2 regions of the Telluria sp. ZT3P25 genome follow, and region 1 is predicted to be linked to the other one. Evidence: predicted binding sites of a transcription regulator. Region 1 holds the regulator's gene; the other holds the start of a gene.
What was found. Region 1 encodes NrdR, which represses ribonucleotide reductase genes. Its sites were predicted from a motif close to CACNANATNTNGTG; they were not measured.
Positions count from the first base shown of each region.

Region 2: a site for NrdR is predicted at 1,653-1,666, ahead of AC56LY_RS16755 (ribonucleoside-diphosphate reductase subunit alpha). Genes of this name have one in related genera too.

Region 1 is NZ_JCASIJ010000001.1:983,092-987,196, forward strand. Features, by position in the region: gene AC56LY_RS04345 (SDR family oxidoreductase) at 1-195, opposite strand, end outside; ZMP/ZTP riboswitch at 375-494, shown strand; gene glyA (serine hydroxymethyltransferase) at 595-1,842, shown strand; gene nrdR (transcriptional regulator NrdR) at 1,916-2,383, shown strand; gene pilV (type IV pilus modification protein PilV) at 2,487-3,014, shown strand; gene AC56LY_RS04365 (PilW family protein) at 3,011-4,090, shown strand.
Region 2 is NZ_JCASIJ010000001.1:3,785,246-3,789,350, reverse strand. Features, by position in the region: gene AC56LY_RS16760 (sigma-54-dependent transcriptional regulator) at 1-1,353, shown strand, start outside; gene AC56LY_RS16755 (ribonucleoside-diphosphate reductase subunit alpha) at 1,934-4,105, shown strand, end outside.

The DNA of each region.
Region 1 (4,105 bases):
CAGCGCCGTCTCGATCGACGTGCGGCTGGTGACGTCCAGCGTTACCGGCAGGGCTGAGTTGCCGAGCTCGGCGGCCAGATCGGCGATGCGATCGGTACGGCGGGCTGCCAGGATCACGCGGTGGCCGTTCGAAACGAAGGTGCGCGCCATTTCGGCGCCGAAGCCGGCCGATGCGCCGGTGATGAGGACGATCATGATGAATCCTTGAAGGAAGCGATGCGTGAGTGGTAGGCGGGCAGAAGCAGTAGTAGTAAAAGCAGTCGTAGAAGCAGCAGCGCAAAATTGTAGCCGAAATGACCACCGGCGCGTGGCGGGCCGTCCATTCCCCGCTTTCCTTGCCCTTCAATGGGGAGTTCAGTACAATTTGCGGACTTTACGTCTCACGTAACTGGCGAAACACCGCACCAGCGCCACCGAATGGTGCGCGGCGCGGCAAAGGTGGGCACCCACCGGGGAACGTGAGACGCCATACGCCGTTCGCCTGGGCAGCCATCAACCGGTACGCGTTCGATCGCGGCTGCCCGCGCCCTATTGGCTCCCGCATCCGCACACAGCGCCGCTCGTTGCCTGGATTACTACCGATTGGAGTTTTACATGTTTGCTAAAGACCATACGCTGGCCAATGTCGATCCGGATCTGTGGAATGCCATTCAGAAGGAAAACGTTCGTCAGCAAGACCACATCGAACTGATCGCGTCCGAAAACTACACCTCGCCAGCCGTCATGGAAGCGCAGGGCTCGCAACTGACCAACAAGTATGCCGAAGGTTATCCGGGCAAGCGCTACTACGGCGGCTGCGAATACGTTGACGTCGTCGAGCAACTGGCGATTGACCGCCTGAAGCAATTGTTTGGCGCCGAAGCCGCCAACGTGCAGCCGAACTCGGGTTCGCAAGCGAACCAGGGCGTGTTCTTCGCCGTCCTCAAGCCGGGCGACACGATCATGGGCATGTCGCTGGCCGAAGGCGGTCACCTGACCCACGGCATGCCACTGAACATGTCGGGCAAGTGGTTCAACGTCGTCTCGTACGGCCTGACGGCTGACGAAGACATCGACTACGAGGCCCTCGAGCGCCAGGCGCACGAGCACAAGCCGAAAATGATCATCGCCGGCGCGTCGGCGTTCTCGCTGAAGATCGATTTCGAGCGCATCGCCAAGGTCGCCAAGGCGGTCGGTGCCTACTTCATGGTCGACATGGCCCACTACGCCGGCCTGATCGCTGCAGGCGAGTACCCGAATCCGGTGCCGTTCGCCGACTTCGTCACCTCGACCACGCACAAGTCGCTGCGCGGCCCGCGCGGCGGCATCATCCTGATGAAGGCCGAGCACGAGAAGATCATCAACTCGGCCATCTTCCCTGGTATCCAGGGCGGCCCGCTGATGCACGTGATCGCCGGCAAGGCCGTCGCGTTCAAGGAAGCGCTGACGCCTGAGTTCAAGACTTACCAGCAGCAGGTCGTCAGGAACGCCAAGGCACTGGCCGACACGCTGACCGCGCGTGGCCTGCGCATCGTGTCGGGTCGCACCGAATCGCACGTGATGCTGGTCGACCTGCGCGCCAAGAACCTGACCGGCAAGGAAGCCGAAGCGATCCTGGGCCAGGCGCACATGACCTGCAACAAGAACGGCATCCCGAACGACCCGCAAAAGCCGTTCGTCACGTCGGGCATCCGCCTGGGCAGCCCGGCCTTCACGACGCGTGGCTTTGTCGAAGAAGACGCCGTCACCGTGGGCAACCTGATTGCCGACGTGCTGGATAACCCGCACGACGCCGCGACCATCGAGCGCGTCAAGGGCGAAGTCAAGAAGCTGACCAGCAAGTACCCGGTCTACGCTGCCTGATTTGCTGATCTGCCTTCGCGGGCCGGTTCGCCGGCCCGGTAGTCGTCCCACGTAGTCTTGCAGCCCCGGCGCCATGAAATGTCCCTTTTGTCAGCATGAAGATACACAAGTCCTCGATACCCGCGTATCGGAGGAAGGGGACGCCATCCGGCGCCGGCGCCGCTGCGGCAAGTGCGACAAGCGCTTTACCACGTATGAGCGCATCGAACTGTCGATGCCGATTATCGTCAAGAAAAATGGCAGCCGCACCGAGTTCGCTTCGTCCAAGCTGCGCGGCAGTCTGATGCTGGCACTGCGCAAGCGGCCGGTGGCAGCCGAAGCCATCGACAAGGCCGTCGCCTCGATTGAAGAAAAGCTGCTCACCAGCGGCCTGCGTGAAGTCGACACCGGCCATGTGGGCGAGCTCGTGATGCAAGAGCTCAAGGGCCTCGACAAAATCGCGTATATCCGCTTCGCGTCCGTCTACAAGAATTTCGAAGACCTGGATTCGTTCCAGGCAGCGCTGGCCGAAGTCGGGCATCAGCACAAACTCGACAACTAATCCCTTCCCGAGGTTCCCCGAACGGCGCGGCCTACGCTTGCGCCGCCGCACGGGCGTGTAAAGCCGGCCTGATAACGTCGTAGCTCGTTATCGGGAGGCTTGCGTGCGCAATCATTCACACCACGGTTTCACGCTCATTGAAGTGCTGGTGGCGCTGTTCGTGCTCGCCATTGGTGTTGTCGGCGCGGGCGCGGCGCAACTGACGGCCGATCGTACGCGCCAGCAGGCGGCCTTGACGGCCGAAGCGGCCCAGCTGGCGGGTTCGCTGGCGGCGCGCATCACGGCGAATGGGCCCGTGGCGCGCCTGCCCGATGCGGGCAATCCCTATCTTGCGCTCGATTATGACGCCGTTGCCGACGGCCCGCCTGCCGCCGCCCCCACATGCTTTGGCACCGCCGCATGCGATCCGCTGGCACTGGCGGCGTTCGACCTTGATGAGACGCGCCTGCTTGTGCACGGCCGCTTTCCCGGCGGGCGCATTGCCGTGTGCCGCGATGCGGCGCCATGGGATGCCGGCAGCCACCGCTATCGGTGGGCCTGCAGCGGCAGCGCGCAGGCGGCGGTGGCGATCAAGATCGGCTGGCACGGCAATAACGACGCGCCGGCATTCGTGCTGATGGTGGCGCAATGACGCACGGCCGGCACCCGTGCCCGTGCCCGCACCAGCCGGGTTTTACCATCGCCGAATTCATGGTGGCGATGGTGCTCGGCCTCGCCGTGCTGCTGGCGGCAGGCTCGCTGCTGATCGGCGCCACGCGGGCGCACGCGGCGCTGCTCGACGCGGCCGAGATGGACGACGCCGGCCGCTATGCGCTGGACGCACTGGCGCGCGCCGTGCGCCTGGCGGGGCACGTCGATTGGGCGGCGCATCCGGCGCTTGACCCGGCAGCCCCGGCCGCGGTTGCCGGCCTGGATGCGGCCTCGCTGACCTACGCCGGCCCCGGCATCGAGGCCCCGCTACCACTTGCGGTCAACGGCAGCGACGTGCTGGCGCTGCGCTTTGCCGGCACCGGTGCGCCACCGGATGGCGATGGCGGCACGCTCGATTGCGCCGGCTTTCCGGTCCATCGCGATCAGGAAGGGTGGAGCATCTTCTATGTCGCGCGCAATGCGCAGGGCGACGCCGAATTGCGTTGCAAATACCGGGGCACCGGCAACTGGTCGTCCGATGCCGTGGCAGGGCATGTCGACAGCTTCCAGGTGCTCTACGGGCTCGATACCGATGGCGATGGTGCGCCCAACCGCTATGTCAACGCCAGCGCGATCCGGGCGCTGGATGCGGCGCTGTTGCTGGCCGGGTCGACTCCAGATGAGCGTGATGCCGATCTGCGCACGCGCAGCCACTGGAAGCGGGTCGCGAGCGTGCGTGTGGGCTTGCTGCTGCATGGGCCGCGCCAGGCTGCCGGCAGCGGCGCGAACCTCGTGCACTGGCTGTTCGGGCCGGGGTACGACGGTGCACTGGCCGCTGCCGATCCGGGTGTCCGGCTGGCGGCGGCCGATCTTGACGGCGACAGCGATGCGCGCCTGCGCAAGGTGTATGGCGCGGTCATTGCGTTGCCCATTGCGCTGTCCGTTTTACCTTCGGCCGCGCCGCCTGCTGCACCGCCCACAGCGCCACCCGCGTCGCCGCCCGCGTCACCACCCGCATCACCACCCACTGGACCGCGCGCTGCGCCACCCATCTCTCCGCCGTTGGCCGCACCTTGAGCCGCGCATGTGCAA
Region 2 (4,105 bases), 2.8 Mb from region 1:
AGCGCCGCCACGCTGCGCGAGGCGCGCGCATTGTTCGATGAGCGCGATTACGCGCTGGTGCTGACCGACATGCGCCTGCCGGACGGCCTGGGCCTGGAACTGGTGCGCGAAATCGGCGCCTCCGGCAAGGGCACGCCGGTGGCCGTGATCACCGCCTACGGCAGCGCCGAAAACGCAGTGGTGGCGCTGAAGGCCGGTGCGTTCGACTACATCGCCAAGCCGGTGGCGCTGGACGCGCTGCGCGTGATGGTGCGCGCGGCGCTCAAGCAATCCGAAAGCGCGGCGCTAGGTGACGGCGCTGCGCCCGACTCGCGCATGATCGGCAGCTCGCCCGCGATGGCGGCATTGCGGGCCCAGATCGCCCGCCTGGCGCGCTCGATGGCGCCGATCTCGATCACGGGCGAATCCGGCAGCGGCAAGGAGCTGGCCGCGCGCGAGATCCACGCCCAGAGTTCGCGCGCCGCGAAACCGTTCATCGCCGTGAACTGCGGCGCGATTCCCGAAACGCTGATGGAGGCCGAGTTCTTCGGCTACCGCAAGGGGGCGTTTACGGGCGCATCCGATGAACGTGACGGCTTCTTCCAGGCCGCCAATGGCGGTACGCTGATGCTCGACGAGGTGGCCGACCTGCCGCTGGCGATGCAAGTGAAACTGCTGCGCGCGATCCAGGAGCGGCGCGTGCGCAAGATCGGCGCGACGGTCGAGGAACCGGTCGACGTGCGCATTATCAGCGCGACCCACCAGGACCTGGCGCGCTGCGTCGAGACGGGCAAGTTCAGGCAAGACCTGTTCTACCGGCTCAACGTGATCGAGCTGGGATTGCCGCCGCTGCGCGAGCGGCTGGACGATCTGGCGCCGCTGGTGAACGGCATCCTGCAGCGGCTGGCCGGGGCAGGACAGGCCACGCTCGGGGCCGGGGTGCTGGACGCGCTGCGTGCGTATTCGTTCCCCGGCAATGTGCGCGAGCTGGAAAACGTGCTGGAGCGCGCGCTGGCGTTTGCCAACGATGGCGTGATCGAGGTGGGCGATTTGTCGCTCAAGGCAGCGCGGCCGATCGAACCGGCGCGGGCCGAACTGGCGCCGCCGGCGGTCGCGCCGGTCGTTACGCCAGCCATTGCCGTTGCGCCGGTTGCGCCGGTCGCCCCCGTCATGGCGTCGCCGTCAGGTGTCGGCCCCGCCGACTTGCCCGGCAACCTGCCGGAATACCTCGAGCAGGTCGAGCGCGACATCATCGGCCGCGCCCTGCAGCAGACCCAGTTCAACCGCACCCAGGCCGCCAGCCTGCTGGGGATCAGTGTGCGGCAGCTGCGCTACCAGATGCAGAAACTGGATATCACCGCGCCCGAGGATTGACCCGCTATTCGGGACATGCAGGGTGCATGCTCCGTGATGCCACCTTGTCATTTTGCGCACGTTTACCGGTGCACGCTGCACACCGATTGGGCAAGCGCGCACTGCGCTGATGAATGCTTGAGCAGCTCATCTGCGGCGGCTCGCGCCGATGTTAGCACTCGCTAACCGCGCGCCGCCCGTCGTTTGGGCGACCCTTGAAAGTCAAGGGTTCACACGCTTGAAAACGGCAAATATTGAGGATTTATTCACTTGCTGCTACGGGTTTGAGGTACTACAATTAGTCTCATATCAAGGCTGGACACTAGATGTAGTGGTAGCCCTCGAAGTGAGGGCGCCAGGATCCAGCCGGTGTTTCCTTAGTCAGCAAGCTGTTTCCAAACACGCCACACTGCACTTGTACTGAATATTCTTGCCCTGCTTTTCTGGTGCGCCGCCTGTTGGTCGCCGGCCGGCGGGGATTCGTTTTGCTAATTTTTTGCGACATATTTGCTAGTTGTTTGTTCGGGGACCGGGGGTGCGCGCAGCGCCGGGCGGTTTTCATGACGACAAACGGCGGCCCGTCCGCTCTCCTGGAGGCTCAATGCACCAAGCACAGAACATCTCGATCAACCAGAATGCCACTCCAGGTTCGACGCCTGCCGGCGCCACCCCGGCCGACATCGTCGCCCGCGGCGACTACCGCGTCATCCGCCGCAACGGTTCGGTGGTGGCGTTCGAGCCGAACAAGATCTCGGTCGCGATGACCAAGGCCTTCCTGGCAATCGCCGGCGGCCAGGGCGTCGTGTCGGCGCGCATCCGCGAGCTGGTCGAGCAGATGACCAACAACGTCGTCGCCGCGCTGGTGCGTCGCCAGCCGAACGGCGGCACGTTCCACATCGAGGACGTGCAGGACCAGGTCGAGCTGTCGCTGATGCGTTCGGGCGAGCACGATGTCGCGCGTGAATACGTGCTGTACCGCGCAAAGCGCATGGAAGAGCGCCGCGCCGCGAAAGAAGCCGCTGGTGGCGGTGGCACCGTCGTCGCACCGCAGATCCACGTCGTCGATGGCGGCGAGCGCCGCCTGCTGGACATCAACACCGTCATCGGTCTGATCGGCGCCGCCTGCGCCGGCCTCGAAAAGCACGTCGACGCCGACGCGATCCTGGCCGAGACCATGAAGAACCTGTACGACGGCGTGCCGGTCGAAGAGCTGCACAAGTCGGCCATCCTGGCTGCGCGCGCGCTGATGGAAAAAGACCCGGCCTACAGCCAGGTCACCGCCCGCATCCTGCTGCACACGATCCGCAAGGAAGTCTTCGGCCGCGAAGTGGCGCAAGCCGGCGCCGCCGCCGAATACCTGACCTACTTCCCGCAATACATCGCCAAGGGCATCGCCAACGAGCTGCTCGACGAAGAACTGGGCAAGTACGACCTCGAGCGCCTGGCCAAGGCCATCGTCGCCGACCGCGACCTGCAGTTTGGCTACATCGGTCTGCAAACCCTGTACGACCGTTACTTCCTGCACGTGCGCGACGTGCGCATCGAAATGCCGCAGGCGTTCTACATGCGCGTGGCAATGGGCCTGGCCCTGCGTGAAGACGACCGCGAAGCGCGCGCCATCGAGTTCTACAGCCTGCTGTCGTCGTTCGACTTCATGAGCTCGACCCCGACCCTGTTCAACTCGGGTACCCGCCGCTCGCAGCTGTCGTCGTGCTACCTGACCACGGTTGGCGACGACCTGGAAGACATCTACGACGCGATCAAAGAGAATGCGCTGCTGTCGAAGTTTGCCGGCGGTCTGGGCAACGACTGGACGCCAGTGCGCGCACTCGGTTCGCGCATCAAGGGCACCAACGGCCGCTCGCAAGGCGTGGTCCCGTTCCTGAAAGTGGTCAACGACACGGCCGTCGCGGTCAACCAGGGCGGCAAGCGCAAGGGCGCTGTCTGCGCCTACCTGGAAACCTGGCACCTCGACATCGAAGAGTTCCTCGACCTGCGCAAGAACACGGGCGACGATCGCCGCCGCACCCACGACATGAACACCGCGAACTGGATTCCCGACCTGTTCATGAAGCGCGTGATGGAAAAGTCGCACTGGACGCTGTTCTCGCCATCCGAGACGCCCGACCTGCACGACCTGACCGGCAAGGCGTTCGAACAAGCCTACCTGGCGTACGAAGCCAAGGCCGAGCGCGGCGAAATGGCTGTCTTTAAAAAGATCGAGTCGCTCGACCTGTGGCGCAAGATGCTGTCGATGCTGTTCGAAACCGGCCACCCATGGATCACGTTCAAGGACCCGTGCAACATCCGCTCGCCACAGCAGCACGTGGGCGTCGTGCACTCGTCGAACCTGTGCACCGAGATCACGCTGAACACCAGCGCCGATGAAATCGCCGTCTGCAACCTGGGCTCGGTCAATCTGCCGCAGCACATGAAGGGCGATGGCCTGGATCACGTCAAGCTGCAAAAGACGATCCGCACCGCGATGCGCATGCTCGACAACGTCATCGACATCAACTACTACGCCGTCGAAAAAGCGCGCAACTCGAACCTGCGTCACCGTCCGGTCGGCATGGGCGTGATGGGCCACCAGGATTGCCTGCACATGATGCGCATCCCGTTCGCCTCCGACAAGGCCGTGCAGTTCTCGGACACGTCGATGGAAGCGGTCTGCTACTACGCTTACCTGGCCTCGACCGAACTGGCCGAAGAGCGCGGCCGCTACGAGACCTACACCGGTTCGCTGTGGGACCGCGGCATCCTGCCGCAAGAC